2 regions of the Eubacterium sp. AF19-12LB genome follow, and region 1 is predicted to be linked to the other one. Evidence: predicted binding sites of a transcription regulator. Region 1 holds the regulator's gene; the other holds the start of a gene.
What was found. Region 1 encodes NrdR, which represses ribonucleotide reductase genes. Its sites were predicted from a motif close to CACNANATNTNGTG; they were not measured.
Positions count from the first base shown of each region.

Region 2: a site for NrdR is predicted at 11,264-11,277, ahead of nrdD (anaerobic ribonucleoside-triphosphate reductase). Genes of this name have one in related genera too.

Region 1 covers NZ_QUGP01000006.1:61,000-77,066, reverse strand. Annotated here, with positions in the region: gene DWX29_RS07525 (penicillin-binding transpeptidase domain-containing protein) at 1-299, shown strand, start outside; gene mraY (phospho-N-acetylmuramoyl-pentapeptide-transferase) at 415-1,386, shown strand; gene DWX29_RS07515 (putative peptidoglycan glycosyltransferase FtsW) at 1,426-2,613, shown strand; gene DWX29_RS07510 (cell division protein FtsQ/DivIB) at 2,636-3,829, shown strand; gene ftsZ (cell division protein FtsZ) at 4,000-5,118, shown strand; gene DWX29_RS07500 (GntR family transcriptional regulator) at 5,249-5,626, shown strand; gene DWX29_RS07495 (ABC transporter ATP-binding protein) at 5,626-6,534, shown strand; gene DWX29_RS07490 (hypothetical protein) at 6,522-7,820, shown strand; partial or broken gene DWX29_RS12940 (pyridoxal 5'-phosphate synthase lyase subunit PdxS) at 8,055-8,270, shown strand; gene DWX29_RS13045 (hypothetical protein) at 8,247-8,423, shown strand; gene DWX29_RS07480 (sigma-E processing peptidase SpoIIGA) at 8,583-9,488, shown strand; gene sigE (RNA polymerase sporulation sigma factor SigE) at 9,579-10,280, shown strand; gene sigG (RNA polymerase sporulation sigma factor SigG) at 10,380-11,156, shown strand; gene DWX29_RS07465 (PRC-barrel domain-containing protein) at 11,339-11,602, shown strand; gene nrdR (transcriptional regulator NrdR) at 11,665-12,114, shown strand; gene DWX29_RS07455 (YqeG family HAD IIIA-type phosphatase) at 12,301-12,816, shown strand; gene DWX29_RS07450 (shikimate dehydrogenase) at 13,008-13,874, opposite strand; gene aroD (type I 3-dehydroquinate dehydratase) at 14,281-15,543, shown strand; gene DWX29_RS07440 (hypothetical protein) at 15,787-16,067, shown strand, end outside.
Region 2 covers NZ_QUGP01000003.1:231,133-247,199, reverse strand. Annotated here, with positions in the region: gene DWX29_RS04255 (MurR/RpiR family transcriptional regulator) at 1-831, opposite strand, end outside; gene DWX29_RS04250 (HAD family phosphatase) at 1,197-1,877, shown strand; gene trpS (tryptophan--tRNA ligase) at 2,128-3,210, opposite strand; gene DWX29_RS04240 (DMT family transporter) at 3,343-4,251, opposite strand; gene DWX29_RS04235 (hypothetical protein) at 4,326-5,585, opposite strand; gene DWX29_RS04230 (PTS fructose transporter subunit IIA) at 5,606-6,016, opposite strand; gene DWX29_RS04225 (PTS system mannose/fructose/sorbose family transporter subunit IID) at 6,117-6,923, opposite strand; gene DWX29_RS04220 (PTS sugar transporter subunit IIC) at 6,910-7,683, opposite strand; gene DWX29_RS04215 (PTS sugar transporter subunit IIB) at 7,705-8,184, opposite strand; gene DWX29_RS04210 (Cof-type HAD-IIB family hydrolase) at 8,235-9,059, opposite strand; gene DWX29_RS04205 (PucR family transcriptional regulator) at 9,427-10,437, shown strand; gene DWX29_RS04200 (acyl-CoA thioesterase) at 10,628-11,113, shown strand; gene nrdD (anaerobic ribonucleoside-triphosphate reductase) at 11,509-13,638, shown strand; gene nrdG (anaerobic ribonucleoside-triphosphate reductase activating protein) at 13,725-14,267, shown strand; gene dut (dUTP diphosphatase) at 14,292-14,735, shown strand; gene spoIIP (stage II sporulation protein P) at 14,799-16,067, opposite strand, start outside.

The DNA of each region.
Region 1 (16,067 bases):
GCAAAGATGTTTCAGAAAAAATGAAATATATTTTGGAAAAAGTGGTTGCTGAAGGAACGGGAAATAAAGCACAGGTTGAAGGATATAGAATAGGTGGAAAGACCGCCACATCGCAGAAACTTCCAAGAAGTGCCAGAAAATATATAGCATCTTTTATGGCATTTGCACCTGCTAATGATCCACAGGTTATTGCGATGATAATTGTTGATGAACCGCAAGGAGTATATTATGGAGGAACAGTAGTTGGACCGTTAATGAAACAACTATATGAGAATATTTTACCGTATGTTGTTAAATAAAATATAATGCATACTTATTAAAAATGTGATATATATTTAATGCACGTAAATTAAATCGCTTTTCTATTTGTAAAGAAGTGATTATAATTATAAAAAAACAGAAAGAGGAGAAAAAATGGATACAAATATTATTTTTGGAATAATTATGTCATTTGTTATTAGCATAATTTTATGCCCTATAGTAATTCCAATATTAAAAAAAGTAAAATTTGGACAGTATATTAGAGAAGAAGGACCGGAGAGTCATAAAAGCAAAGCAGGAACACCTACAATGGGTGGAATGATTATTTTATTTAGTTTAATCGTAACATCTTTGTTCTTTATAAAAGATTATCCAAAGATTGTTCCAATATTATTTGTAACAATAGGATTTGGAATTGTAGGATTTTTAGATGACTTCATTAAAGTAGTTATGAAGAGAAATGAAGGCTTAAATCAGATACAGAAAATGTTGTGTGAAATTGTTATCACAGCAATATTCGCATTTTATATGGTAAAATATTCAGGAATGGGAACAGAAATTATAATTCCATTTACACATGGTCAGACAGTTGACATGGGATGGTTGTTTATACCAATGCTGTTCTTCGTTGTATTAGGAACTGTAAATGGAGCTAATTTTACAGATGGTTTAGATGGATTGGCCACAAGTGTTACATTAATGATAGCAGTATTTTTCATGGTGGTTTCAATAGGAACAAATAGTGGAATAGCACCAGTTACAGCAGCTTTAGCAGGTGCATTAATGGGATTCTTATTATTTAATGTATATCCTGCAAGAGTATTTATGGGAGACACAGGTTCCTTAGCACTTGGCGGATTTGTTGCTGCAACAGCATATATGATGAAAATGCCATTATTTATTTTGATAGTTGCATTTATTTATCTCATGGAAATAGTAACAGTTATGATGCAGGTTACATATTTCAAAATAACAAAGAAAATATATGGTCAGGGAAGAAGAATTTTCAAAATGACACCAATACATCATCATTTTGAAAAATGTGGATATATGGAAACACAGATAGTTGCAGCATTTACAGTTATAACAGCAGTATTATGCCTTTTAGGATATGTAGCATTATAAAATGACAATATAAATTAAAACGCTTAGAAAGGAGTAAATATGAAAACAGAGTACAATTCAGTTTCAGAAGATGAAATTGTTAAAACTAAAAAAGAAAAGAAATCTGTAAATTATTTTGACTATAGCCTTTTATGCGTTTTAATTTTTTTGATTTGCCTTGGATTTGTATTACTTTATAGTGCAAGTTCCTATTCGGCTCAGTTAGCTAAAGGCGATGCAAGTTATTATGTAAAAAGAGAAATTATATTTACTATTGCAGGAGGGGTTGTAGGTTGGTTTGTTATAAAAAATTCAAAGTTTTTTATAACACTTATGAATAGAATGGCAATGCCAATGTACATAGTTTCTATTGTTTGTGTTGTTATGGTTGTGGCAACACCTCTTGGAATCGAAAGAAATGGTGCAAAAAGATGGTTAGGATATGGAATATTTTCTTTCCAGCCGGCAGAATTTGTAAAATTTACGGTTATAGTGCTTACTGCAAGTCTGTTGTCAAAATGTTCACAAAAGGCGTTAAAGGATTACAGAAACATATGGCGCGTATATAGTTATACAATTGTAGCGACACTTTCAATCATGGTATTAACATCTAACTTAAGTTCAGCCATTATAATTGCAACAATACCGGCTATTATGATTTTAGTAGTAGGTGTGCCAAAGAAATTTGTTAAACAGGCGATATTTCTTGTAGCATTAGCAGCAATTCCAATGGGAGCATATTTAACATTACATGGTGATGGATTTAGATTGAATCGTATTTCGGTATGGCTAAATCCGGAAGATAATGCGGCTGATGGTGGATTTCAGGTGCTTCAGGGATTGTATGCCATAGGTTCAGGAGGATTATTTGGTAAAGGATTAGGACAGAGTGCACAGAAACTTGGTTTTGTTCCTGAAAGTGCAAATGATATGATTTTTTCAATTGTATGCGAAGAATTAGGATTGTTTGGAGCAGTTGCAATTATTGTTTTATTTGCATTTATAATAAGAAGAATGAGAATTATAGCAGGAAATGCACCGGATTTATTTTCGTCATTATTGGTTGTTGGTGTTATGGCACAAATATCAGTTCAGGTAGTGCTTAACATAGCGGTTGTAACAAATTCAATCCCGAACACAGGTGTATCCCTTCCGTTTATAAGTTATGGAGGAACATCAATATTGTTCCTGTTATATGAAATGTCACTTGTATTAGCTGTCTCAAAACAGATTAAGAGAATACAATAAGAAAAGGAGTTGATGCAGTTTTATGAGCAGAAAAATGGATAGAAAACGTGCGCAGATGAAAAAACAGCGTCAACATCGACATCAGACGCAGATAAAAAATCATCAGCAGGCGGAAAGAACCGAACAAAGACGAAGAAACGAAAGAGAAAATAGAGAAAGAAATGAAAGACGTCAGGAAGAGCTAAGACGTCAGGAACAGAGAAAGAAAAAACTTCAGGCTAAAAAGGCAGAAGAAAAAGAGAGAATTCTGCAGAAAAAAGCACAGGAAAGAGCAAGAAAGAACGAGGAGAAAGAAGAAAGGCGTATTCAAAAAGAAAGTAAAAAAAGAATACGTAAAATGCGATTTAGAAAGGCAACAAGAACTTTAAGAAAGGTGCTTAAAGTTGTTTTAAGTATTTCTGCAGTTGTGGCAGCGGTATTTTGCATTATATATTTTGGCTTTAAATTAAATTCCGTAGAAATGAAAGGAAATGAAATATACACACAGCAGGAATTGACGGATTACATATTTAAAGATGGAAAAAATAAAAATACATTTGTATTCTGGTTAAAAGCGAAAACCGGAATGGGAAAAGTGGAAATTCCGTTTTTAGATAAATATGATGTCAAAATGAAGTCACCATCAAAACTTCAAATATCGGTATATGAAAAAAGTCTAATTGGTTATGTGGAAAAAGATGGCATATATATTTATTTTGACAGAGACGGTGTTATAGAAAAATTAGCTACCGAGAAAATAAAAGGTATTCCAAATGTTGTTGGAATCGAAATTAATAATCCTAAATTGTATGAAAAATTTGAAGTTAAAGATGAAGATGTATATGATTTGCTACTGACTGTTTCCCAGGCAATTCAGAAATATAACTTTAATGTAAAGAAAATTGAAATTACAGAAGATGGACAGGCTTCTATTTACATAAAGAAAGTAAAAATTGAATTTGGAAAAGGTAGAGACTTAAATGAAAAAATGATAGATTTGAGTGATATGATTGATGGAGGACTACTTAAATATAAAGGCACTCTTAACATGAAGTCTTTGAGTACAGATGGAAGCGGATATACTTTAAAGGAAAATGAAACTAAGACATCATCCCAGAGTGAAAGTGAGAGTGTGGATAGTACAAATCAGGATGAAACACAAAATAATAGTAATCCGGTAAGTAATGAAGCAACAAATGAAGCAACAAATGAAGAAACTACAGCAGTTGAACGGTAAAAATTTAAAAATATTATTATTTTGTAAAAAAATTTGTTGATATTTTTTTCAAACGAATATATTATATATAATATATGCAATGAAGTAGATTTTTTGTCTACATTGTTGTATACTAATTGAGTTAGAGTATCGAGAATAATGAATGAAATGAAACGAAGGAGGACAAGCTCTTGATAGAAATCACAACAAATGAAACAGAAGCAGTTGCAAAGATTATCGTTATAGGCGTTGGTGGCGCAGGTAATAATGCTGTTAACCGTATGATAGATGAAAATATAGGTGGAGTAGAATTTATTGGTGTAAATACAGATGCACAGGCATTAAAGAGATGTAAAGCACCAACAACATTACAGATTGGTGAAAAGGTAACTAAGGGACTTGGTGCAGGAGCTAAGCCTGAAGTTGGTGAAGCAGCAGCAGAAGAGAATGTTGAAGAATTAGCTCAGTTAATCAAGGGAGCAGACATGGTGTTTGTTACTTGTGGTATGGGCGGTGGAACAGGTACAGGAGCTGCACCTGTTGTTGCAAGAATCGCTAAGGAACAGGGCGTACTTACAGTAGGTGTTGTTACAAAGCCATTTAGATTTGAAGCTAAGACAAGAATGAACAATGCATTAGCAGGAGTAGAAAGATTAAAGGAAAATGTTGATACTTTAATTGTTATTCCTAATGATAAATTACTTGAAATCGTTGATAGAAGAACAACAATGCCTGAAGCATTAAAGAAAGCTGATGAAGTATTACAGCAGTCAGTACAGGGTATTACAGACTTAATTAATGTACCTGCATTAATTAACCTTGACTTTGCTGATGTACAGACAGTTATGAGAGATGCAGGTATTGCACATATCGGTATCGGTTCAGCAAGTGGTGATGAAAAAGCTAACGAAGCAGTTCAGATGGCTGTAACATCTCCATTACTTGAAACAACAATTGAAGGTGCTAAGCACGTTATCGTTAATATTACAGGTGATGTATCACTCTTTGAAGCTAATGAAGCAGCAAGTTATGTTCAGGAATTAGCAGGTGAAGATGCTAATATCATCTTTGGTGTTCGCTATGATGATACATATCCTGATGAATGTTCAATTACTGTTATGGCTACAGGAATTGATCAGGGTAGTGCAATCACAGCTAATCCATTTGCAACAGGAAAAACAACAAGACCTTTTGGCGGAATATCAGGTGCATCAACAATTAAGCCATTTACATCAAGTCAGCCGATAAAACCACAGCCAACAGTAGAACCAAGAGAATTAAAGATTCCTGATTTCTTACAGAACAAATAAATTAGATTAAAATATATAAAAGAGACAGACTCATGATTTAAGTGAGTCTGTCTCTTTTTGCGTTCAACTTGACAAATAACTACACTACAACTATGCTACATTATATGAGTAATGTAGTAGGAGAAACATAATGGATATTAATGAAAATAGTATGGTCCCTATTTATGTTCAAATTGCAGATGCTATAGAAGACGATATTTTATCAGGTAAACTCGAAGAAGGAGAATCATGTTATTCACAATTGGTTTTGGCAAAGGAATTGCATGTTAATCCGGCAACAGCTGCAAAGGGAATAAATCTTCTTGTCAACAGAGGAATTTTAATTAAGAAAAGAGGTCAGGCAATGACCATTGCAGTTAATGCTAAAAAACTTGTTGAAGACAGAAAACGAAAAGAAGAGATGACTAAGATAGTAGATGACCTGGTTTGCTGGGGAAAAAGATTATCGATGTCTAAACAGGAAGTGATTGAGCTGATAGAAGAAAAATATAAGGAGATAGGGCAGTAATGAGTAATGAGATTAAAATAGAAAATCTGAAATTTGGATATGGATATAAAAGTAAAAAGATATTCAATGGTTTAAATGTTAGCATAGCACCGGGACAAATAGTTGGAATAGTTGGAAGAAATGGTGAAGGAAAGACAACATTGATGAAGCTTATAGCAGGAAGACTCAGTCCCGATGAAGGAAGTGTATTAATTGATGACAGGGATCCGGCAACTGACATTGAGACTGCTAATAAAATAATCTATGCATCAAGCACTTATAATACTGAGAGCAGATCAAAGTTAAAAGATATACTTCAATATCATAAATTAATGTATAAGAATTTTGATATTAATTTTGCAAATAAGTTAATGGATGTTTTTGATATAGAACAGAACAAAAGGATAGGACGTTTGTCGAAAGGTCAGACAACAATATTTAATTTTATATGTGCAATTGCTTCAAGAGCAGAAATTACAATTTTAGATGAACCTGTATCGGGAGCGGATTCTGTAAGAAGAAAACAGATATACGATATTATATTACGTGATTATATAGAATATCCAAGAACAATATTAATTTCAAGTCATTTGCTATCAGAGATGGAAAATATACTTGCAAATATATGTATGATTGGGGCTGGACAGATTCTTTATAATGGCGATGTAGATGAAATGAAACATAAAGCATTTAAGGTAAAAGGAACAAGACAGCAGGTAACTGAATTTGTAAAAGATAAGAAAGTTATTTTTAAACAATTATGCGAGACTAATAATATTGCTGTTGTGGAAGAAGATTACAATAAAACTGTTATGGAAGAGATTAAGGATAAGGGACTTATTGCTGAAAGATTGACAGCAGAAGAATTCTATATGTATAGAACAACGGTAAATTTAGGAGAGGATTTGGAAAAATTATGGGAAAAATAGAGCGTAAAAATATATTTGATTTGTATAAATTGCGACTCAAAATGTATAGAATAAAGCAGGTTATGATGATTATTATACCGGTAACGTTTTTTATGGAAATTGATTGGGTTTTGAGTCTTTTATTTTCTTACTTTAATAATGAAAAAGGGGACATAATATTTGATTACATGGGAATTGATGGACAATATGCAATTATTGCATCTATTATATTTATAGTAGTAATGACATATTTTAATTCTTTTTATAAAGACTACGTAAATAATTATCCGTGTAACAGTAAAACAATATATTTATCTCATTTTCTAACAATGAATACAGTTGGAATAATATGGATTTTACAATGCACATTAAATATGGTGTTAGGATATGGTCTGGCAAAATTAATAGAGCAATATAATGATAAATTAGTTGTTGTTAATGAAATGGTTGTAAAAAATGTATTGTTGTTTTTTGTTATGGGACTAATGTGGATAGTTTTCGTCACATGTATTATGCAGTTTGTAAGTACAGTGTTTAGGAAAAGTATAGCAGCTTCTATTGTGATGGTTGTACTATTTGTATCAATTTTTATTTGGCAAAGAAATAATATTATTTTTGATATGGCAAAGACAGTTGTTAATTTCTATTGTTTTGAAAATAATATATGGGTGTACATATGTAAAATATTAATTACATCAGTTGTTTGCTTTAGTGCAGGGTTATTGTTAGAAATAAACATAAAAGACAGTAAAAATGGAAATAAAGTAATTAGTGCGGTGCTATTAGCAATTACACTAATGGCAGCAGTTATGGGTACATCATATGTTAGTGAACAAAATGTTGTTGATTATGTTGATGATTATGTTGATGATTCTGTAGAAACTGTAAGATATCCATTGAATATTTCAGATGGTGAAAAAATTGATATGGATGCTGATATTGAAAGTCAAATGATGATACATGGTTATTCAATTTCAGCACTGGAAGATGGAGAAACTGAACCGTATGTAGAAATAGTAAGGCATGCACCGGAAATACATAGCGATTATATTAAGGATATATATGAAAATATGGAATTTAATGTATATATAAAGAATCATAAGATGCATATAGAAAGCAAACAGCAAAATAAACTGTATTTAGTGTTGTCTAAAGATGTATTTTTAGGTAGTTTTACGAATAGATTTGACAATAGTAATGTTGGGTACAATACTGATGTGGAAAATTACTATTTGTCAAGTTATGAGGTAAATGTGCATATTCCAAAAAAATATATAGTTCAGGAAGAAAGTGTAGGATGGGATTAAAATATAAGTCATGATAATAAGCATAATTAATACAAATGAATAAATATAAAAAACTGGTATTGTCTAAAAGTGCTAAAATGGATATTTAGACAGTATCAGTTTTTTGTATTATGTAAAAGTAAAAAAGATATATCAAATAAGAAGCCTAAATATAAAAGAGAATAGGTTGAATTTACAGACGCGTTTGTAATCCTAAAAATAAATACAAATAAAGGTATTATAAGGAGAGCAAAAATGGCAAATAAAAGATATGAACTTAATAAGGAATTGGCACAGATGTTAAAGGGTGGAGTAATTATGGATGTTACAACACCGGAACAGGCAAAGATAGCAGAAGAAGCAGGAGCATGTGCGGTAATGGCACTTGAAAGAATTCCGGCAGATATTAGAGCAGCAGGCGGTGTGGCAAGAATGAGTGACCCTGCAATGATTAAAGGAATTCAGGAAGCAGTTAAATGTGGCACAGAAATTATGGCTGTGATAAATGAAAAAATTGTAGCCGTAAAATACAATAATATGTTAGCAATGTCATTTCATCCTGAATTAAATGAGAGTGATAAAATACATAAATATTTCGTAGATATGATAATAAATAATAAATAAAATTTACTTTTATTTATTAAAGATGTCATGAAATCAGATTTTACGTTTTAAGAAAAATACATTTACATTTTTTGTAAATGTATTTTTTTATTACACGAGAGTTCGACAAATTTTTCGGGGATTTAAGTATATAATGGCTTTACCATTTGGAGGTGAAGGATGCATGTAATATATGTAGACGTGTATTTTGCAATAAACTTTCTAATGGATTTTATTATTTTAGTTGTTGCAAAACAGATACTTAACTTTAAAGGAAAAATAGAGGTACGAACAGCAATCAGATGTGTTATCGCAGCTTTATTTGGAGCAACTTACAGTGTAATAATATTAGTGCTTAAAGTAAAATACGGAGTGTTGCAAATATTATTTACATGGCTGGTTGTCCCATACATAATGACCGGAATTGCGTTTAATAACAGAAAGTTATCTGGAATAAAAATGCTGACTGTTGTATATTGTGTTACTTTTGTGTTGAATGGGGTGGTATCAATGCTTAGCAGCTATAGTTTTTGGGGGAAAACAGTGGCACAGGCAAAAACACAGGAACACAAAAAATTAAATGTACTAATGCTGATGTTTGGAATAGTAATTGGATGTCTGCTAATGAAGGTGGCAGTTTATCAAATGCTAAACAAACTCAAGATCCGCAAAAATCTGTATAATGTACGAATTGTAAATGGCGATTCAAAGATAGAAACAGTCGCTTTAGAAGATACAGGAAATAGTTTAAGAGAACCGTACAAAGGCAGACCGGTATCTGTTTTGCAATACAATGTAATAAAACAAATTTTAACCGGAAATGAGAAATGTTTTCTTATTCCATTCAAATCAGTTGGAAGTCAAAATGGAATATTGACGGGAATTACTGTTGATTATATGGAAATTAAAAATAGAGACATTAACTTGAAAATTTTAAATCCGGTATTAGGAATTTATAAAGGAATGTTTAATAACGATAAAAAATATCAGATGCTTTTAAATTCTGAATTTATTCTACATAATAGTAAAACAAATCAAAAACAAATAGGCGATTGCGAAAATTGCAATATGCACTCGCAATTTTGAAACAAAGTAAATAGATGATTGCGAAATTGCAATGCATGTCCACAATTAAAAATAAAAGAGAGGAGAGAAAAATTGCTTAAAAATTTAAATGTGATTCCTGTGCTTACCAGATGGATACTTTCAGATGAGTCTAATGAAGTACATTATATCGGAGGACCGGATGTGCTTCCGGCTCCACTTGAAGGTGAAGAAGAGGCAAAACAGTTAGAAAAATTAATAAATGAAAATGATGAATCAGCAAGAAGAATGTTAATAGAACATAATTTGAGACTGGTTGTATACATAGCAAAAAAATTTGATAATACAGGGGTAGGCGTAGAAGATTTGATATCAATAGGAACAATTGGTCTTATTAAAGGAATAAATACGTTTAAGACAGATAAAAACATAAAACTTGCTACATATGCATCACGTTGTATTGAAAATGAAATACTAATGTATTTGAGAAGAAACAATAAAACAAAACTTGAAGTATCTATAGATGAGCCTTTAAATGTTGACTGGGATGGTAATGAACTTTTGCTTTCGGACATTCTTGGAACAGATGAGGACGTTATATCAAGAGGACTTGAAAATGAAGTGGAGAAAAGTCTGTTAAAAAAAGCAATTGAAAAATTAAATAAACGTGAAAAATCAATAGTGGAAATGAGATTTGGACTAAATAATAAAGATGGGGAGGAGATGACACAGAAGGAAGTCGCAGATTTTCTTGGAATATCACAATCGTACATATCAAGATTAGAAAAAAAGATAATGAATCGACTTAAAAAAGAAATTGTAAAATATGAATAATGTATAAAGAGCCGTGTTTTTGTTAATCATTTAAATGTAATACAAATTGACAAATATTTGTTTGTTGATAAGAAGTAATTGAATGATTTGGAGGAAAATATGGCTCTTTTTAAAGTGGAAATAAGTGGAGTAAACACGACACAATTACCGTTACTGACAAATGAAGAAAAAACTGAACTTTTTAAAGAGATAAAAAAAGGAAACAAAGAAGCAAGGGAAAGGTACATTCAGGGGAATTTGAGACTTGTGCTAAGTATTATTCAGAGATTTTCGGGAAGCAATGAAAATATGGATGATTTGTTTCAGATTGGATGCGTTGGACTTATAAAAGCAGTTGACAATTTTGATGACACATTAAATGTAAAGTTTTCAACTTATGCAGTACCTATGATTGCAGGAGAACTAAAGAGATTTTTAAGAGATAATGCATCAATCAGAGTAAGCAGGTCGATAAAAGATACAGCGTATAAAGCTATTTATGCTAAAGAGCGTATAATGAAGACAAGCAATAAAGAACCAACCATAAGTGAAATATCTAAAGAAATTGGAGCTACATCTGAAGAAGTTATATATGCCTTAGATGCAATACAAAGTCCGGTATCTTTATTTGACCCGGTATATGACCAGGGAGGAGATACTTTGTATGTGATGGACCAGATAAGTGATAAAAAAAATAAAGAAGAAAAATGGGTAGATAGAATAGCTCTTGCTGAAGCAATTAAAGGGCTACCGGAAAGAGAAAAAGAAATAATAGACTTAAGATTTTTTAAGGGAAAAACACAAATGGAAATAGCTGATGAAATAGGAATTTCTCAGGCACAGGTTAGCAGACTTGAAAAAAATGCGATAAAGGCAATGAGGCATTATATGCGATAAGAAGTGGTAAAAAGCTATATAAGATAAAAAATGCAAAGCGATATATGTAATAATAATGATAAAAAATAGATGACATGGAAATACAAAATAATATATCAGTTAAAATAGTAAAACGCTATATAAGATAAAATCATAAAATATAAATTTTTCTCATAAAATAAAAAAAAGACTGCAGAGCAAAAATGAGAATATGTGAGTTAAAACAGAAAGAAGTAATTAATTGTTGTGACTGTAAAATGATAGGCTCGGTAGAAGACTTGGAATTTGATATTTGCACAGGATGTATAGAAGCACTGATTGTGCCCGGGCCTACAAAATTCTGTAATCTTATATGTAGCGATTTTGAATATATAATTCCTGTAAAATGTGTAAAGCAGATTGGGGATGATATTATTTTGGTTAGTGTAGACTTAGATGATGTAAAGCATAAGTACAAAACGTCTTGACCAGATAACTAATTCTTTTTATAATCAATTTATGACTGGAATTAAGTATTAGGAGGCAGAATATGAAGTGTCCATTTTGTGGAGAAGAAAATACAAAGGTAATTGATTCAAGACCGGCAGAAGAGAATAATTCTATCAGACGCCGAAGACAGTGTGAGGTATGTGGTAAACGTTTTACTACATATGAAAAAGTAGAAACAATACCGCTTATCGTTATAAAGAAAGATGATAACAGAGAACCGTATGATAGAAGTAAGATAGAGAGGGGAATTGTACGTTCATGTCATAAAAGACCTGTATCTTATGATCAGATAGTATCTACGGTTGAAGAAATAGAGGCAGAGATATTTAATAAAGAAGAAAAAGAGATTTCAAGTAATGAGATTGGTGAAATCGTTATGGATAAAATTAAAGAATTAGACCAGGTTGCATATGTAAGATTTGCTTCTGTATATAGAGAGTTTAAAGATGTAAATACATTTATGGATGAGTTAAAGAAATTTTTAAATTAGTGCATAGATGATGAAAGAATAACTTTGATTAGTGCATCTAATGATGTAAAAATATTTTAAAATTGTGTATCTGATGATGTAGGAACATTTTAAATTAGAGCATCTCACAATGTAGGAACATTTTAAATTAGAGCATTTGATGATGTAAGAACATCGTAAATAAAAGATAGAACGCAGGAGAAAAATATGCTTGAAAGATTTTACCCAAATGAATATATAAATTCTGTAGAAGATATAGATTTTGACATGTATTATAAACAGGGGATAAGAGGAGTGATATTTGATATTGACAATACATTAGTTCCTCATGGACATCCCGCTACAGATAAGAGTATTGAATTTTTCGAAAAATTAAGAAAAATAGGACTTGATACGTGTCTTATTTCAAATAACCAGGAACCAAGAGTTGAGCCATTCGCTTATGCAGTTAAGTCAAAATACATATTTGATGCACATAAACCTTCAACTAGGAACTATAAAAAAGCGATGGAATTAATGCACACAGATGTAGATTCTACAATATTTGTAGGCGACCAGATATTCACAGATGTGTATGGCGCAAACAGAACAGGAATCCAGAGTGTGATGGTTAAAAAAATCGATAAAAAAGAAGAAATTCAAATAGTTTTAAAAAGAATTCCTGAAAAATTTATTTTATGGCGTTGGAAAAAGAAAATGTCTAAAACCGATATGAGTAAATAGTATAAATCATAAGTTTATATGAGTCTGATAAATTGATTATACAACCCTAAATTATATAAATATTGAAAATGTGAGATTTGTTTTATTGAATAATAAAAAAATTACGGATGATATTGAAAAAATTATATCATCCGTAATGAATAAAATAATTCATTTTAAAATTTATTGTTCAAAATTAATTGATAATATTTCTAAAAAAACTTTGATTTGATTTCATTAACAGGCATTTCTTTCCCTGTCCAAAGCTTAAAGGCTTCAGCCCCCTGATATAAAAGCATATATAAACCATTGAATACAGGGCAACCTATTTCTTTACTCATTTTCATAAGTTTTGTTTCGAGTGGGTTATAAACAATATCAGAAACAATTAATTCAGGATGTAAAAAGGAACTGTCTTTAATAACACAAGAGTAGGTATTTGGCGCCATACCAAGAGAAGTTCCGTTAGTTAAAATTGTGCTTGAATCCAATGACTTCTTTAAAGAAGTTTCGTCATTTAAATCATAGAGAGAAACTTTAGCTGAAGTAACTTTATTCAACTTGTCAATTAAAATCTGAGCTTTATCAAAATTAGTTCCGGGTCTGTTGTAAACATCGATTTCTTTCACGCCATCTATTGCAGCCTGAACAAGAATTGAAGATGCAGCACCACCGGCACCCATTAATGTCATTTTACCTCCAATTATATCAAATCCGGCATCCTTAACAGATTGCATATATCCAATTCCGTCAGTATTGTGACCAATAAATTTTCCGTCTTGATTAACAACTGTGTTTACAGCACCTATTAACTTTGCTGCAAGAGATAAATCATCACATAATTCCCACATTTTTATTTTGTCAGGCATTGTACAGTTGAATCCGGCAACTCCTAATGTTCGTAGACCTTCAACTGCTGATTCCATATTATTTTCATCCACATCAAAGCATAAATATACATAATCTAAACCTAAAAGTCGAAAGGCTTCATTGTGCATTGCGGGTGATTTGCTATGTGCAACAGGACTGCCAAGAAGTCCTGTAAGTTTTGTTGACCCTGTAATATTTATATTTTCCATTGTAGTACCTCCGTTGTAATTATTTGAGCCGGTATATTTTTGTTCAATAAACTTTATTACGGTTATTGTTGGATACTTTTATAATTCTAATTTAGTTGATATATGCTGAATTAATTCAACACCATATATTATGATACATAAATTTGAAAACAAATGGAAGTGGGTTTTAATAAATGCCGGGTATTTTTCTAAATGATATACACTATTACTGCGTGTAAATGTAAAATAACTTCAATAACAAACAGCATTTAGAAAGTTTTAGTTAGTTATGCAAATGTCATTTAGACATTTTTGCTCTTTTATATAAAAATCATATATGTTATAATGTACGTCAAATGCCGTAATTTAAACAGATGGCAAATAATGTAAAAGGAGGAATAATTCCGAAAAAGGAATTAGAAGAAAAATGAAACAAATTAAGGTCGGAAACCTTGAACTTAGCGACGGTCACCCCAAAGTGTGCGTACCGATAGTAGGCGAAAATCACGATGAAGTGATAGAACAGGCAAAAAAAGTTGTGGAGATGAATCCGGATATAATCGAATGGAGATGTGATTTCTTTGACAGCGTTTATATTGATGAAGTGGAGAATATGCTGATAGATTTGCGTGAGGTAATTAAAGATATACCATTAATCTTTACTTTCAGAACAGATGGCGAAGGTGGAAAAAAATTTATCTCAAACAACAGTTATTATGATTTGAATGTTCAGGTAGCTAAGACAGGACTGGCTGAATTAATAGATGTAGAAGCCTACTCTAAAGATTCAATTGCCTTAGATATGATAGAGGAAATACATAAGGCGGGAGCAAAAGTAATTGGTTCAAATCATCATTTTAATGAAACGCCGTCAAGAGAAAAGATAGTGGAAACATTAATGACGATGGAAGAACTTGGAGCAGATATATGTAAAATGGCAGTAATGCCAAGTTGCGAAGAGGATGTTAAGGAACTCGTATATGGTTCTATTGAGGCAAATGAAAAAATGATAGCACCTATAGTTACAATGTCAATGGGAGAATTAGGCGCAGTAACAAGAGTATGTGGAAAGACAACAGGCTCAGTAATAACATTTGCGGCAGGTGTAAATACATCAGCACCGGGACAAATGACAATTAAACAGGTTAGAAATATATTAGGTATTAATTGTGATGATATCAAAGATAAAAATATATTTATGATTGGCTTTATGGGCACGGGAAAAACTACAATATCAAATGCGTTAGGCTATATTACAGGAATGCCGGTTGTTGATATTGATAAATACATAGAAGAACAGGAAAATATGTCTATAAGTGATATATTTGAAAAAAATGGGGAAGAATATTTTAGAAAACTTGAAACAAAAGCTTTAGAAGAGATGCAAATTAATGCAGGAAAAATAGTATCATGCGGTGGTGGAGTTGTTCTTAAAGATGAAAATATAGAAATAATGAAAGAAGGCGGAAGAACAGTACTTCTCACGGCAGAACCGAAAACTATTTATGACCGCATATGCGAAAATAAAGACAGACCACTTTTGAATAATCATATGACAGTAGAATATATAGAAAAAATGATTGCTGACAGAGAAAAAAGATATCAAAAGGCAGCTCAGGTTTCTATAGCAACAGATGGAAAAAGCAGAGTTGAAATCTGTGGTGAGATTTTAGAGCGTATAAGTTTTTAGCATAGGATAAAGATATAGTATTAGAAAGAAAATGAAAATCCGATAGGTTTAGCCTGTCGGATTTTTTACGTGATGAAAATACAGTGGTTTAAATATTAAAGAAAAAATAATCTGAAAAAATAATCTGAAAAAATAATCTGAAAAAATACTTTCGTTACTAAAACATATAGATATAAATAGAAGTATATGTTATGGTTATCATAAAATTAGTGTTCGAATAATTTAGTTGGAAAGGAGATTTATATGACTAAAGGAAGAAGTAGAATTACAATTAATTATATTAAAAAAATTGTAATTGCATGTGTAATATGTGTTGTAGGTATAGTTGGAACTATTAATGTAAATGCTGATACAAAAAAAGTTGATATCGTAGTTAATAAGACAAAGACTATAAAAGTGAAAGAGCCAAGCGTAAAAGTAAAATGGACAATTAAAAATAAAAAGATTGTTAAAATAGTAAAAATTAAAGGTAAGAAAAATAATATTTTAAAAATAAAGGGAATAAAAAATGGCAAGACAAAAAT
Region 2 (16,067 bases), on a different contig from region 1:
AAGATTTTCACATTTGCTTAATCTTTCATAACTTTTCTGCTGTCCTACTGTTAAAAACAAATATAGAATTTCTATAATTGTTGTTGCTGATACTCTTGAGAAATAAAACTCATTTAAGAATAATTTTTCTCTGGTAGCCGTCTGTATATGATAGTCTACCGTCTTTGCAATAGTCGAATCGGGATTATTTGTAATGCCAATGGTTGTTGCTCCATTTTCCTTTGCGGCCTCAACCATTTTCTGAACCTGCTTCGACTCTCCTGTGTTAGAAATTGCAATTAACACATCTTGTTCTTTTAAAGTCATAGAAAATGATAATTGAGTTTCCCATATGCTTCCTGCCATGGAGCGGATTCCAATTTCATTAAACTTATATGCGCCGTCTAAAGCTACAGGAATCGTATTTCCTACTGCAACAAACTGTACAATTCCCGCATTCTGTATACTTTCAAGAATCTTATCAAATTCTTTTGTATCTATTAACGAAATGGTCTGCTTCATTTCTTCTATTTTATTTGCTAAAATATTTTGTAATGACTGTCCGATATCTTCTCTTGTAATATCATTAGAAACCGGTATGTTGTCATCACCTTCAACAATTTCTCTTGCCAATGCAATCTTCAAATGGTGAAATCCGTCCACGTCACACTTTTTACAAAATCGTGAAACACTTGCTACACTTGTTCCACTATTCTTAGCTAATTCTGAAATTGTCATATTTACAACTTCTTTATAATTGCTAAGTATGTAATTTCCTATCTTTTTTTCCTGTTCAAAAAACGAGTCATATAATCTGTTTATATTTTCAATTACCGAAATATTTTTTTTCATCTTATTTCCTTTCGCGAAAATCATTTTCATATCTTTATAATACATAATAATTTTTTTCACGTCAATATCTTTTATAAAAATTATTTTCTTGATTCCTTTTCTTATGAAAGATTTATTTTCCTACCACGTTTATTAATTTTTGTAAGACTAAAATCCACTTTGCCCAATTCAAAATGGGAATAATTTTTTCACTTCACATTTATTAATTTTTTAATAAATATTTTGACCTAATTAAATTTTTATTTTATGATTTATTTTAGATGTGATGAAAGTATCATAATATGCCTCAGAACTTGTAACATCTATGCCTTTATCACTATTATTTAAGTATTCGATTATTTTTATTATGAATTGGAGCATTATATATGATTATTTGTAAAAATAGAGAACTAAAAACCAAAACTAAACTTGTTATTTTTGATATGGACGGGCTGCTTTTTGATACGGAAAAGTTGTTTATGGAAACTCAGGCTCCTATATTAGAAAAATACGGTTATAAACAAAGAAAAGAAAATTATGTAAAAACATTAGGTATTGCCGGAGAGACTCTCAAACGTACTCTTTATGATATTTACGGTTCTGATTATCCTGATGAGATAATCTCTAACGAGACCCGAAAACAGGTGAATTATATAATTGAAAAAAACGGAGTTCAGATTAAGCCCGGAATAAAAGAGCTTTTGCAGGCTCTATTTGCCGCAAATATTCCATGTGTAGTTGCTTCATCCACTAAAACTGAAATTGTATTAAAATATTTAAAACGTGCAGAAATTGATAAATATTTTAGTTTCGTTATTGGTGGTGACAAAGTTAACGAATCTAAACCAAACCCTGAAATTTTTCTTAAAGCATGGAAATCAGTGGATGTTCCCTTAAAAGCTGCTCTTATATTGGAGGATTCTGAAAATGGTTTATTAGCTTCAAAGAATGCAAATATTCCTTCTATTTGCATACCTGACTTAAAATATCCTGAACCTGAGTACGAATCCATTCCTGCATATATTGTAGAAACGGGATTAGATGTTATTGATATTTTGGGAATTTAAATGAGTTTTATTTTTGTAAATTAATTAACTTTTTTTATTTTTGAGTTTTAAATAACTTTACTTGGAGAATTTGACCAACTTTATTGTTAAACTTTAAATAACTTTTATTTCGGAGAATTTAAACAACTTTATAACTCAGATATGAAATTTTTATTCACTTTAATTTAAAACAAAAACCACATCTTTACCTATTTTCTTTTAGTTAACTTTAAAAATAGTATATCTGATGTGGTTTTTATATTTCTAAATCTTATTTATATTTTTTAATCTGTTCACTTAAAAATTCAGGATCTTCAAAATAATCAATCTTCATTGCATGTTTAACTTCGCTTAAAGTCTGTGCTGCTCTTTCCTGTGCAACTTCTGTTCCTTTTTTAAGGATTTCGTATACACCTTCGATGTCTTTTTCGTATTCTTTTCTACGTGCTCTGATTGGAGAAAGCTCTTCCTGGATAACATTGTTAAGGAACTTCTTAACCTTAACATCCCCAAGTCCACCTCTCTGATAATGAGCTTTTAATTCATCAAGGTTTGCATATTCAGGAAGATATTCTGCAAAATGTCCTTCATTTGAAAATGCATCCAAATATGTGAATACTGTATTTCCTTCAATCTTACCCGGATCTTCGATACGGATATGATCAGGGTCTGTAAACATAGACATTACTTTCTTCTTAACTTCCTTCTCATCTTCTGAAAGATAGATACAATTTCCAAGAGACTTACTCATCTTAGCCTTTCCATCAATTCCCGGAAGTCTTAAGCATGCCTTATTGTCAGGAAGGAGAATCTGTGGTTCTACAAGTGTCTCCCCGTATACTGAGTTAAACTTGTGAACAATCTCTCTTGTCTGTTCAAGCATAGGCATCTGGTCCTCTCCTACAGGAACTGTTGTTGCCTTAAATGCTGTAATATCTGAAGCCTGACTGATTGGATATGTGAAAAATCCAGTAGGAATACTTGTTTCGAAATTACGCATCTGAATTTCTGATTTTACAGTAGGATTTCTCTGCAATCTAGATACTGTAACCAAATTCATATAATAAAATGTTAATTCTGTTAATTCTGTAACTGCTGACTGTACAAATATATTAGACTTAGCAGGATCAATTCCTACTGACAAATAATCAAGTGCAACTTCCATGATATTGTCTCTAATCTTTGCCGGATTATCTGCATTATCAGTTAATGCCTGTGCATCTGCAATCATAATAAAAATATCATCAAATTCACCTGAGTTCTGTAACTCTACTCGTCTTTTTAATGAACCTACATAATGTCCTACATGAAGTTTTCCTGTTGGACGGTCACCTGTTAAAATAATTTTTCCCATAACTACTATTTCCTATCTTCTATATCATTTTAATTTTATAAATTACTGTTTTTCCTCAAACACTAACATTTTCACATTATACCACAAATACTCTTTATGGGAAAGTTTCTAAAATATATTTCATACTGTGTTTCAAAAATACCTATTTTTTCTTTCAATATTTATTTTTTTCTTTTCTTTGACAGGCAAAACAACTAGGATTGTTGAAAAAAGAATTAAAAATATTCCCATTCCAAGTTTCCATGTCATTTCCTCTTTAAAAACAATCAATCCAATTATTACTCCTGTCAATGGTTCAAATGTACTCAGCAATGATGCAGTTAACGCACCACATAAAAAAGCACCTTTTTGAAATAATACCAATGCTATAACTGTTGCAAAAAATGCCAAACATATTTCTGCTAAAAATTCCTGCATGCTTCCTATAAATCTGAGTTTTCCAATAAATGCAGAAAATATTCCTGTCTCTATAGCAGCAAAAAAGCATAACCAAAAAGATATTAACATTACAGATTCACCCTTTAATTTAGATTTTTCCAATAATATAACATATAGTGAATATACTATTCCTGAAATTACAGCTAAAGCCATTCCTTTTACTCCAGCCTGCTTTTCCGGAGAATATAACATTATTATTCCCACTACGCACACTATAGCACACAAAACCTGTTTTTTTTCCATATTTGTTTTAAAAACTATAGCCATAATAATCATAACAGAAATAGGATAAGTAAAATGCAATGACGTTGCCAATCCTGAGTCTATGTAATTGTATGAAATATATAATAAAATTGGGGTAACTCCATATAAAATAGATAATCCCAATATTTTAATTAATTTGTCTTTACTTAACAGTATTTTTTTATTATAGAATCCTTTTATGATTATTGCCATAAATATACTCGCCCATAAAAATCTCCAAAATACAACCGAATAAGCATTACTACCACTTTTATACGCCATTTTTGTTAAAAAAGGCATTGTTCCAAAAAGAATTGCCGACGCAATTATATAGAGTTGTCCTTTCCAACTTTTTAACATTTTTTCCCTCTCTAACATAAAATATTAGACTCCGAAGTTTTCTATTTCTCCGGAGTCCATACACACAAAACTACTTACTTATATCTTTTCTTAATTAATTCAACCAAATCCTCCGTTATTTTTTCTGGTTCTCCCTGTCTAAATTTAGTGCTTCTTCCTTCATAGCATGTTTCGTATTCCTCTGACCTAACCATATATCCAACCATTCCATTTGTATATCCCCATATTATACAATATTTGGCTTTACTGGCTGCTTTTATTTGCAATCCGAAACATGAAAACAATTCAGCAGGTATCTGACATATCTCCAAATCTCCCAATCTTATTATCGATGCATCAAATTCATTTTTTACGTGTTTTTCATTATACTGTTGTTTTAAAAAAGTTAAACCACTTATTAATAGCTTTCTCTGATCAAAGTCTTTTTCAATTTTTAACTTTGCCACATCCTCACTTATTTCTTTTTTCAAATTTTCCATAGTGTCATTACTTTTGTCGAATTCGTCTAAATAATGATACTTATCTATTTTGATATCAGAAAATAATACCGGTTTATAGTCTCCTGCCATTCTCAATTGTGCAATTATTGCATCCCCTAATCTTTTAATCTCATCAAATCCAGCTTTTTTTCTATATTGTCTGTTTCCCATATCGCCACTTGCTCCTTGCATCATAAGTGGCGAAACACCCCATTCTTTCTCTATTGTCCTACTTAAATATCCAATAATGTCTGTTGTCAATTCAACACTCATTGGATCATTTACAGTTGCGTGACACGCTATGTTAAAACACCCTGCCACAATATTACCATTTTTATCAACAAACTTAATTTCTAATATATTTTTATCTTCAATACCTCCCTTGCCGTTTCGATTTCCATATAAACCATCGATAACTGTATTTCTAATGTAAGGTGTAACCTGTGTAAATCCTTTATTAAAGCACTCACTAACTGCTTCTTCAAACTTTTTGACTAAAAATTCCCTATATCCCGGAACAACTTTTACTTCATCCATTCCAAATGCATTTTCTTCTAATGTTTCAGGACCTGTATGGGTGTGAATTGTACCTATTATTATATTCTCATATGGTACATTGTACATCTTCTGTACAGATTTTCTCATAGTATCCGCTAATCTAAAATCTATTTCTATTATATCTATTTCTCCCCATACCATTAACTTGTTATTAATTTTGAATACTATTACAGTACACTCAAAACAATCATGAACTTTATTTGTTTTTTCGCTTCTCAAAGGATTTCCACTTACGAAGCATGGTAAGTAAGGTCCTGTGGGTGTGATTTTAACTGTACTTGTTGATACTAAAATCATAATAATTTCCTTTCTTAATTTTATTCATCTTCTTCATTCGCATCCGAACTTATTTCATTCACAAATTGTATTGTTTCTCTTGCTAATTTAACAGAGTTTGATAACTGCTCTTTGTTTATACATTCTTCAGGTAGTAACACAAGTTCCATTGCAAGAGGTGCATTTATACCTGTAATCAAAAATATATTTTCATTAACGTATGGGATAAATTTTTGATTTACACTTCCTGCTAAGACATCTGTCATTACAACGACCTTATCTTCTTTTGAAAATTTATCAAAGACTTTTTTAATTTCCTCTTCAATATTATAATTTTCCGTTACATAAGCCGAAATAGCATATACGTTTTCATTTACGGATGTTAAAAATTCTACTGTTTCCTTTAACCCATCTGCCATTCTATAATGTGATGCAAAAATATATCTAACCATAATTCCTCTCTCAACCTAAAAAATATTATCTTTTTCTAAAGGAAATTTCCCACAAAGAAATATACCTATTTCAATGTGTAGAAATTTCCCATTAGATATGTTATGCCAACAGTCCAGTTGCAGCACCTATACACCCAATAACTAATAAGCCTAAAATTATATATGTCAATTTAACGCCTTTTTTCAGCAATTTATAAACCACTACTGTTAAAGCCAACGGTAACATACAAGGTAATATTGCATCTAAAATATCTGTTTGTATATTCATAGACACATCTCCGTACTTAAACTTTAGCCCTGTTGTCATTGTTACTACACTTGGAATCATTGCTCCTACTACAAACAATCCTAAAATCGAAGCACATTCAGTAAAAGCATTTAACTTATTACCTATTGCTGAAATAAAGCTTGCTCCTAACTTATATCCATAATTCCACCACGATAGTCTCCAAATATAGAACACAACATATAATGTACACCATATAATTAATCCTATAGGGTTACCTTTAGTTCCCATATAACCGGCTATAGAACCAAATATTGTAGGTAATAATATCCATCCTAAAGAATCACCTACTCCAGCTAAAGGTCCCATTAGTCCTACTTTAAGTGACTGAACTGCATCCAAAGCCTCAAGTCCGTCTTTATCTTCCATTGCTAATCCAGCACCTAAAAGCAATCCATGAAAATATGGCATTGTATTATAATACTTAAACTGATTCATCATTGCCTTCTGATAATCATCATCATCAGGATAAATTTTTCTTAGTGCCTTTGCCTCTGCAAATGCTACTGCACCTCCAAGCTGTGTTTCATAATTAAACAGATTTACATTAATCCATGATCTTAATGCACAACGTCTTAAATCTTTTTTAGTCAATACTGGTGTTCTATCACTCATCTTCATCGAACCCTCCTTCCACAGAAACTGTTTCAGTTGTCGAAACAGCCTGTCTCTTGTAATACTCGTATGCTACTGCTGCACCTACAATAGCCACAGGCAATACACTCAAATTCATATATGCAACCAGCACAAAGCCAATTGCTACAAAGCCTATGTATTTCTTCGTAGGCATATATGTAAGTAACATTCCAATACCAATAACAGGTAACATTCCACATGCTATTGTTAATCCCCCTGTAAACCATTTTGGCATTGAATTAACTATAAAATCTGTTACATTTTCACCAAACGCTAAAATAATAAGTGTTGGTAAAGCTGCACTTAAGAAAAATAAAACAGGTCCTAAGTAAAGAATCCTCTCCATTTTTTTAAATTTATTTTCCATACAATATTTCTGTGCTTTTCTCACAACAAATCCATTAAGAATTTTTGCAATTACATCCATTTGCACTCCTAATGCTCCAGCTGCTATACCTACTGCAATTCCCACTGACATATCCTGCCCCGTGTGAATTGTAAGTGCAGTTGCAACTACCGCTGCCATTCCATAATTAGGAACACTTGAGCCACCAATTGCTGCCACACCAAGTGACATCAACTGTATACTTGCGCCAACTATCAAAGCAGTCTTCGGATCACCCATAACAGCACCTACCAGCACTGCATAAAACATATAATTGTCTGTTATAATCTGAGGACCATAGTTGTCTAAATACTGTAATCCTGCTATTACTGCCGCTGCGATTACAAATCCTATTGCCATTGTTTTTTCCTCCTACTTTCTTTATATTAATTTTTCCAACGGTTCAGGTTTATCATTTGGAACATACTGAACTAAAACTCTCGTGCCTTTTTCCATGATTTTTTTAAAGACAGATTCATCCTTTTTTTTCACATAAGCCCTTTTACTTACTTTTATACTTTCTGTATTTTCAGGCACTTCTGTTCCACCTAAAATTAGCGTTCCAATCTCATTTCCGTCCTCAATCAAATCTAAAATTATCTGCGGATCATTACATACAACAAAGACTTTCTGCCCATTGTATTTACCATTTTTAAAATTGGTATATGCAGTTTCTCTATTGATAATTGATAAAGAAACCCCCGACGGTTTTCCTATTCGCATTGCCTCCTTTAGCATTGGCGTATTAGCCGTTTTGTCATCAATTACCATAACTCTGTTTGCACCGGACTTTGGTGTCCACTGAGAAGCTACTATTCCATGTAACAATCTGTTGTCTAATCTTGCTAATGAAATTCCCATAATTTTCTCCTTTCCTGCTTTTAGTTTTTTTATTTTTAAATACATTCGTATCAACGAATTTCTCTATAAATATCCATAAGAAACTTTCCTACACCATCATTATTATTTTCTGTAATAACATACTTTGCACACTTTTTAACCTCATCTAAAGCATTTCCCATTGCCACTGGAATTCCTGCATAATTAAGCATTGATATGTCACTTTCGCTATCTCCAATTGCAACTACGCTTTTCCTATTAATTCCCAACTGTTCACATAACCACCCTAAAGCTATACCCTTACTAGTTTTTTTTGAACATGCTTCAACAGCCAATATGTTAGACTGCATAATTATTATTTTCTTATACTTATTCTTCAACCTCTTAATTTTTTTCACATCGCCAGGGCTGTTAAGTAATGTTCCTATTTTTTCAGGAATAATATTTTTCTCCATTATAATATCTATCAAACTTTCTTCATTCACACCTGATACTTCAAAAAATTCAGCAAACGTATTCAGTAAAAAATTTGTTATATTTTTTGTTGAATAATAAATTTTTTCGTTACTTACAAAATATGTAAATATTTGATATCTTTCCAATTCTTTTATTAAATCAATTGATTCAAATAAATCCATTGAAACTACTCTTAGATTTTTCTGTTTAACGCAATCTTTTATAATTCCACCATTCTCTCCAATAAAATATCTGATTCCAATTGGTTCAAGTTTCTTCTGAACAATATCATCATTTGACATCCTTCCGGATGTTGGCACAATGTATATACCTTTACTTATAATTTTCTCCATAACACGCATACTTTCAGGGGAAATCTTTTTGTTGTCATTTAATAGCGTGCCATCTAAATCTAATGCTATTAATTCTATTTTCTGCATGCAACCTCCTTATAATATGTTTTCACCTTCTTTTTAGTATATTCAAATATTAACACACAATTTCTGCATTTTATAGCATATAAAGCATAATATCATACTTTATTTTTGTGCTTACAGCACAATTTTATTGTGTTATAATGTATAATTATGAATACATTTTCGTGTATTAATCTGGCAAATCCGATTTTCTTCCCTAATGATTTAAAGGCAAAAAAGTCATAAAGTCTTTATCATAAAAAGAAATATATCTGATAATTAGGTTCTTTTATAACAATACCAAACTTAAAGACATATCATAAACTGCTATTTTATGCAGATTATGATATGTCACAAGCGCCTAATAAATACTTAAAAAGGAGATATTATCATGTCACTGACACTTGAATATTTTTATCAAAAAACAAGCACCAAATATAATTTAAAATTATTGACTACTTCTGTGAATCTTAATAAAGAAATAACTTGGGTATACCTTTTAGACGATATAAATAACAGTTCTTTTGTAAGAGGTGGAGAACTAATTATCACAACCGGTCTAACTACTAAATGCACTCAGAAACTAGACCATCTAATAAACGCGGCTTACATCAAAGGTTCCTGTGGTTTACTAATCAATACTGGTATGTATATTAAAGATGTTCCCTCTCGAATAATCGAATTTGGGGAAAAAAATAATTTTCCTATTTTTTCAATGCCATGGGACACTCATATAGCTGATATAATGCAGGAATATTGTAACGAAATTATTTCCGAGCAAAAAGTTGTTTTGCAAAAAAACAGTGTATTTCTAAGAAGTATTTTACGTTCTTCTTTAAAAGAAGATATACAGATTCTTAATCAATTCATAGGCTTTAGAGTTGTTGCCAGTAAAATACCTTTAACCATTCTACATTTTGCACAAATTGAACTTGATAATATTCATTATTATATTTGTTCCACTAATAGCATTATTTCTACCGATTGTAATATAGGCTTAAGTAATCATATTGAATCAATTGATTCAATGTACCAATACTATATGCAAGCCTATAAGGCTTTAAAAGTTTCATTTATAAAAGGACAAAATCTAATGCATTTTTCTGACATTGGACTTTACGACATATCTCTTTCTATTGATGACAAGTATGTTTGTGAATATGCCCATAAACTGCTTTCACCATTAAATGATAGTGAACTCTTAAATACTTTTCGTGTATATCTAGAATGTAATGGAAGCGTTAATTTAGTTGCTAATAAACTTTTTGTTCACAGAAATACAATTAATTATCGCATTCATCAGATAAAGGAGCAGTTATGCTTAGATTTAGACATACCTGAAAACAGATTAAAATATCTTCTTGCACTCTACATATGCGATTGTGATAATATTAACTTTTAATAATTATCTGCATAATTGAAATTTAACCTGAATTATTCGCAGAACAGACAGTATCTGAACTGACAATTGAACCATGAATATGAAAATTAATCCTTGCAGCCACTTTTACGGCATAGTCACGAATAATTCAGTATTAACAGTATTAACAATATTAATGATTAATTAACTATACAAAGGAGCGTGTTTATATATGAATAGAAAAAATATTAATGGAAAAACAGTTTCTTTTTCAAGGACTGAGCAGGTACATGTAATAAAGCCATGTGATTTAAATGGTGGCGGTCGTTTATTTGGTGGAGCATTACTTTCCATGCTTGATGAAATTGCCGGAATTGTTGCAAAGCGCCATTCCGGTTGCAATAATGTAACAACTGCTGCAATCGACCATTTAGACTTTAAAGATGGAGCCTATGTAAATGATTTGCTGGTAATTATCGGTTATGTAACATATACCGGAAACACTTCAATGGAAGTTCGCATAGATACTTATGTTGAAAATAATGAAGGAATGCGTCACCCTATTAACAGAGCTTTCTTTGTAATGGTTGCAATGGGCGCTAATAACAGACCAACAAAAGTTCCACCGCTTATCATTGAAAATGAATTTCAGCAGGCCGAGTGGGACTGTGCCCTTAAACGAAAAGAAAACCGAATCAAGATGAAGAATGATTTTTAATTTCATTCACATATGCAATATATTTTTCTCTTTAAATTTATAATTGCATTCAAATAAAATATATTTCACTTAATTAAATTAATTTATTTTTCACTTGACAATTTTTTATTTTCTGTTCCATCCCATTATTAAAGGCTCTCTTTTCTCAAACACTATATATTGTGTTTTTGTTTTTTAATTTTCGCAATATTTTGTAGACATTCGTTTAGCTTAGTGCTATAATCTAATGCATGCGAAAGAGTTAAACACCTTACTTGATTATCATAGTTTAACACATCGCTTTTTTATTGCCTAAAAACACAATGTATTTAATTGTGTTTAATATAGAACAGCATTATTATCGTATTTTTAATGCTGTATACATGATATATGAAAAGAAAGAAGGAACGAAAAAAATGATAAGTGTTATTAAACGTGACGGTCATAGAGCTACTTATGATCGTAACAAAATTGTATCAGCTATTCAGAAGGCGAACACAGAAGTCGACCAGGAAGAAAGAATTAGTGAGGAACAGATTTATAATATATTAGCTTCTATTGAAAACCGTGGTTTTGATGAGATGGCAGTTGAAGATATTCAGGATATTATTGAGCAGAAGCTTATGGCCGAGAAGAAATTTGTTCTTGCAAAAACATACATCATTTATCGTTATACAAGAGAACTTGTTAGAAAAGCCAATACTACTGATGATTCTATTCTTGCATTAATTGGTAATACTAATAAGGATGTTATGGAAGAGAATTCAAATAAGAATGCTGTAGTTGCATCAACTCAGCGTGACTTAATTGCCGGTGAAGTTTCAAGGGATTTAACAAGAAGAGTTTTACTTCCTGAAAAGATTTCTAAAGCTCACGATGAAGGAATTCTTCATTTCCATGATTCAGACTATTATTTGCAACCTATTTTTAACTGCTGCTTAATCAATATAGGAGATATGCTTGATAACGGAACTGTTATCAACGGAAAATTAATTGAAAGTCCTAAGAGTTTTCAGGTTGCATGTACTGTAATGACTCAGATTATTGCAAGCGTTGCAAGCAGTCAGTACGGTGGACAGTCTGTAGACATTAAGCATTTAGGAAAATATCTCCGTAAAAGCCGTGAAAAATATACAAGAAATTATCTTTCAAAATATGGAGATAAGGTTGACCCTGAGACATTAGAATCATTTGTAAATGACAGACTTTATGATGAATTAAAGTCAGGTGTTCAGACAATCCAGTATCAGATTAATACTTTAATGACAACTAACGGTCAGTCACCATTTGTTACTCTTTTCTTAAACATCGATGAAAATGATGAATATGTAGATGAAGTAGCAATGATTGTTGAAGAGATTTTAAGACAGCGTTATGAGGGAATTAAAAATGAACAGGGTGTTTACGTTACTCCTGCTTTCCCTAAACTTATATATGTTTTAGATGAACATAACTGCTTAAAGGGTGGCAAATACGACTACATTACTAAGATGGCTGTTAAATGTTCTTCTAAGAGAATGTATCCTGACTATATTTCAGCTAAGAAAATGCGTGAAAATTACGAAGGACAGGTATTCTCATGTATGGGTTGCCGTTCTTTCCTTTCTCCTTGGAAAGATGAAAATGGTAATTACAAATGGGAAGGTCGTTTCAACCAGGGTGTTGTAAGTATTAACCTTCCACAGATTGGTATTATTTCAGGACAGGATGAAGAAAAATTCTGGCCACTTCTTGAAGAGAGATTATCTCTTTGCTTTGAAGCACTTATGTGCAGACATCATGCATTAGAAGGTACACTTTCTAACGTCAGCCCAATTCATTGGCAGTATGGTGCTATTGCAAGACTTGGTAAAAATGAACCTATTGATAAATTATTACACGATGGTTATTCAACTATTTCTCTTGGTTACATTGGTTTATATGAAGTAACTAAATTAGTTAAAGGAGTTAGCCATACAGACCCTAAGGGACTTGATTTTGCATTGCGTGTTATGAAACGTTTAAGAGCTGCTTGTGATTCATGGAAAGAAAACACAGGTATTGCATTTGGTTTATACGGAACACCTGCTGAATCATTATGTTATAGATTTGCAAGAATTGATAAAGAAAAATTTGGCGATATCAAGGATGTTACAGATAAGGGTTATTATACTAATTCTTACCATGTTGATGTTCGTGAAAAGATTGATGCTTTCAGCAAATTTACTTTTGAAAGTCAGTTCCAGTCTATTTCTTCAGGTGGTGCTATTTCATATGTTGAAATACCTAACATGCGTAACAACCTTGAAGCTCTTGAAGAATTAGTTAAATTTATATACGATAACATACAGTACGCTGAATTTAACACTAAATCAGATTATTGTCATGTATGCGGATATGACGGAGAAATTATTATTAATGATGATGGCGAATGGGAATGCCCACAGTGTCACAACAAAGATCATTCTAAAATGAATGTAACAAGAAGAACTTGCGGTTATTTAGGTGAGAACTTCTGGAATGTTGGTAAGACAAAAGAAATTAAAGCACGAGTTTTACATTTATAGTAACATATATTTCCTACAGGGCCTTTGCAATTAATTTGGCGAAGGCCCATTTTAATGTATTATTTCAATAAATTTGGAGGTTGCTTATGAATTACGCAGATATTAAGCGTTATGATGTTGCTAACGGTCCCGGAGTAAGAGTTTCCGTGTTTGTTAGTGGCTGTACTCACAGATGTCCCGGTTGTTTTAACGAAGAAGCTTGGGACTTTAACTTTGGAAAACCTTTTACACAGGAAACAATTGATTATATAATAGATTTGCTTAAACCTGATTTCTACAAAGGTATTACGTTTCTTGGTGGTGAACCTTTAGAACACGTAAATCAGCAGGGGCTTCTTCCTCTTGCAAGAAAGATTCGTGAAGTATATCCTGAAAAATCAATTTGGTGTTTTACAGGATATGATTTTGAAAAAGATGTACTCGGTCGAATGATTAATGAATGGCCTGAAACTAAAGAACTTCTTTCTTACATAGATGTTTTAGTTGATGGTGAATTTATCGAAGCTCAAAAAGACTTATCTTTAGTATTTAAAGGTTCAGCTAATCAAAGACATATATTAGTTCAGGAATCAATGAAATCCGGCTCTCTTGTATTATGGGAAAAACCGGAATATATTACTAACTTTTAATATTCATTATGAAAGGATTTAACTATGACAGCAAATATTAATATTAAGAAACTTAAAGATTCAGCAGTCATTCCAACATACGGCTCTGAATGGGCTGCCGGAGCTGATTTGTATGCATGCCTTGATACACCGGCAACAATTCTTCCAGGAAATACTGTTTTCATTCCAACAGGTATCGCTCTTGAAATTCCTGTAGGTTATGCAGGACTTATTTATGCCCGCAGTGGTCTTTCCTGCAAACAAGGTTTGGCTCCTGCAAACAAAGTAGGTGTTATTGACGCTGACTATCGTGGTGAAATTATTGTTGCTCTTCATAATCATGGTGATTCTGCAAAAACTGTAGAACCCGGCGATAGAATTGCTCAAATGGTCATCACTCCATTTTTAACAGCTAACTTTATCGAAACAGATGAATTAAACGATACTGTTCGTGGTGAAGGTGGTTTTGGTTCCAGCGGAAAAAACTAAATAAAATAACGCTAAGTTATATGGCATCTTCAATTTTTATACAAAAATCGAAGATGCCATTCTTTATTCTCCCCGCATTACTTTATCTATCAGTACAGCAAGAGGTTCTGCTGCATTTACGGCCTCCTGATATGTATTTGTCTGAGCGCCAATTTCAATAAGCATACACTGTCTGCACACTCCAAGGTTATATTCATATGCATTAATGTAATTTCGTCGTGTAAAATCAGGATAATAAGCTTCCGCAGCTAATTTCATCTGGAGCGTAAGTGCTAGATTTTCAAATAAATAATCATTATGCAAATAGCTTATATCTCCACTTTCCTTAAATCTTGACATTCCATTTAAAAACATTATTTTAGCTGTTGGTTTTCCATTTATTTCTGTCACAAGATGGGTATTGTCATTTACGCCATCCCTATGTATATCCAACACCAAAGATATTGAAGGATTGTCTTTTAATATCTTTTTTACACCTTTTTCAGACTGGGTATAGGCTTCATTTCTATCAAGTACGCCATTTACAATATCATATGTTGTTTTATCGTGGATTACATTGTATCCAAATTGTTTTGATAATACTTTTTCCAATCTGTTTCCCACACCTATGATGGTTGTATTTTTATCCTCTGAATTACTATTTGAAAATGTCTCCATGGAATGTGTATGATAAATTAATATCTGAGGCTTTTTATTATTTCCTTTTATTTTAAATTTTTCGCTTAACGCCTTATCAAGTGGCATATCACTTTCTCTTATTGTAGTAGCTGCTGTAACAGTGTAAAATCTTTCAATGACTTTTTTAAACGAGCCTAAATTATCCTTTGTATATTTTGTGCCTGTCATTTTAGGTATTGGAACTAATTCTTTCTTCGCTTCTTCTACTTTTGTCTGTGGTTGTGTAGTTGTCTCTTCCACGGTTTCTAGTTGCGTCGTTTCCGGTTGTTCAGTTGCATTAACTTTATCATAAATTAACTGCACAACCTGTTTATATCCCGGGTCATTTGTATCATAAGAATATTCACTTCCATTTATATACTCTGTTACTACCGATTCTAAAATTTGTTTCTTCATTTCTTCTGACAAATCACCATGATTCTCCATATATATCATATACTGCGTTAATATGCTTGTATTTTCAATAATTTCTCCCACAAGAAAATTGGCTGTCTGCACGGCAGCCTCATTAATATTTTCTTTTGCTTTGTCTTTAACAAATGTATTAATGCATTTACTTGCTATATATATACTCAATACTATAATCAGTACTGACACAATTACCTGAAATGTCTTTTCTTTTACATTTAATCGCCATCCGTTTACATGTATTCC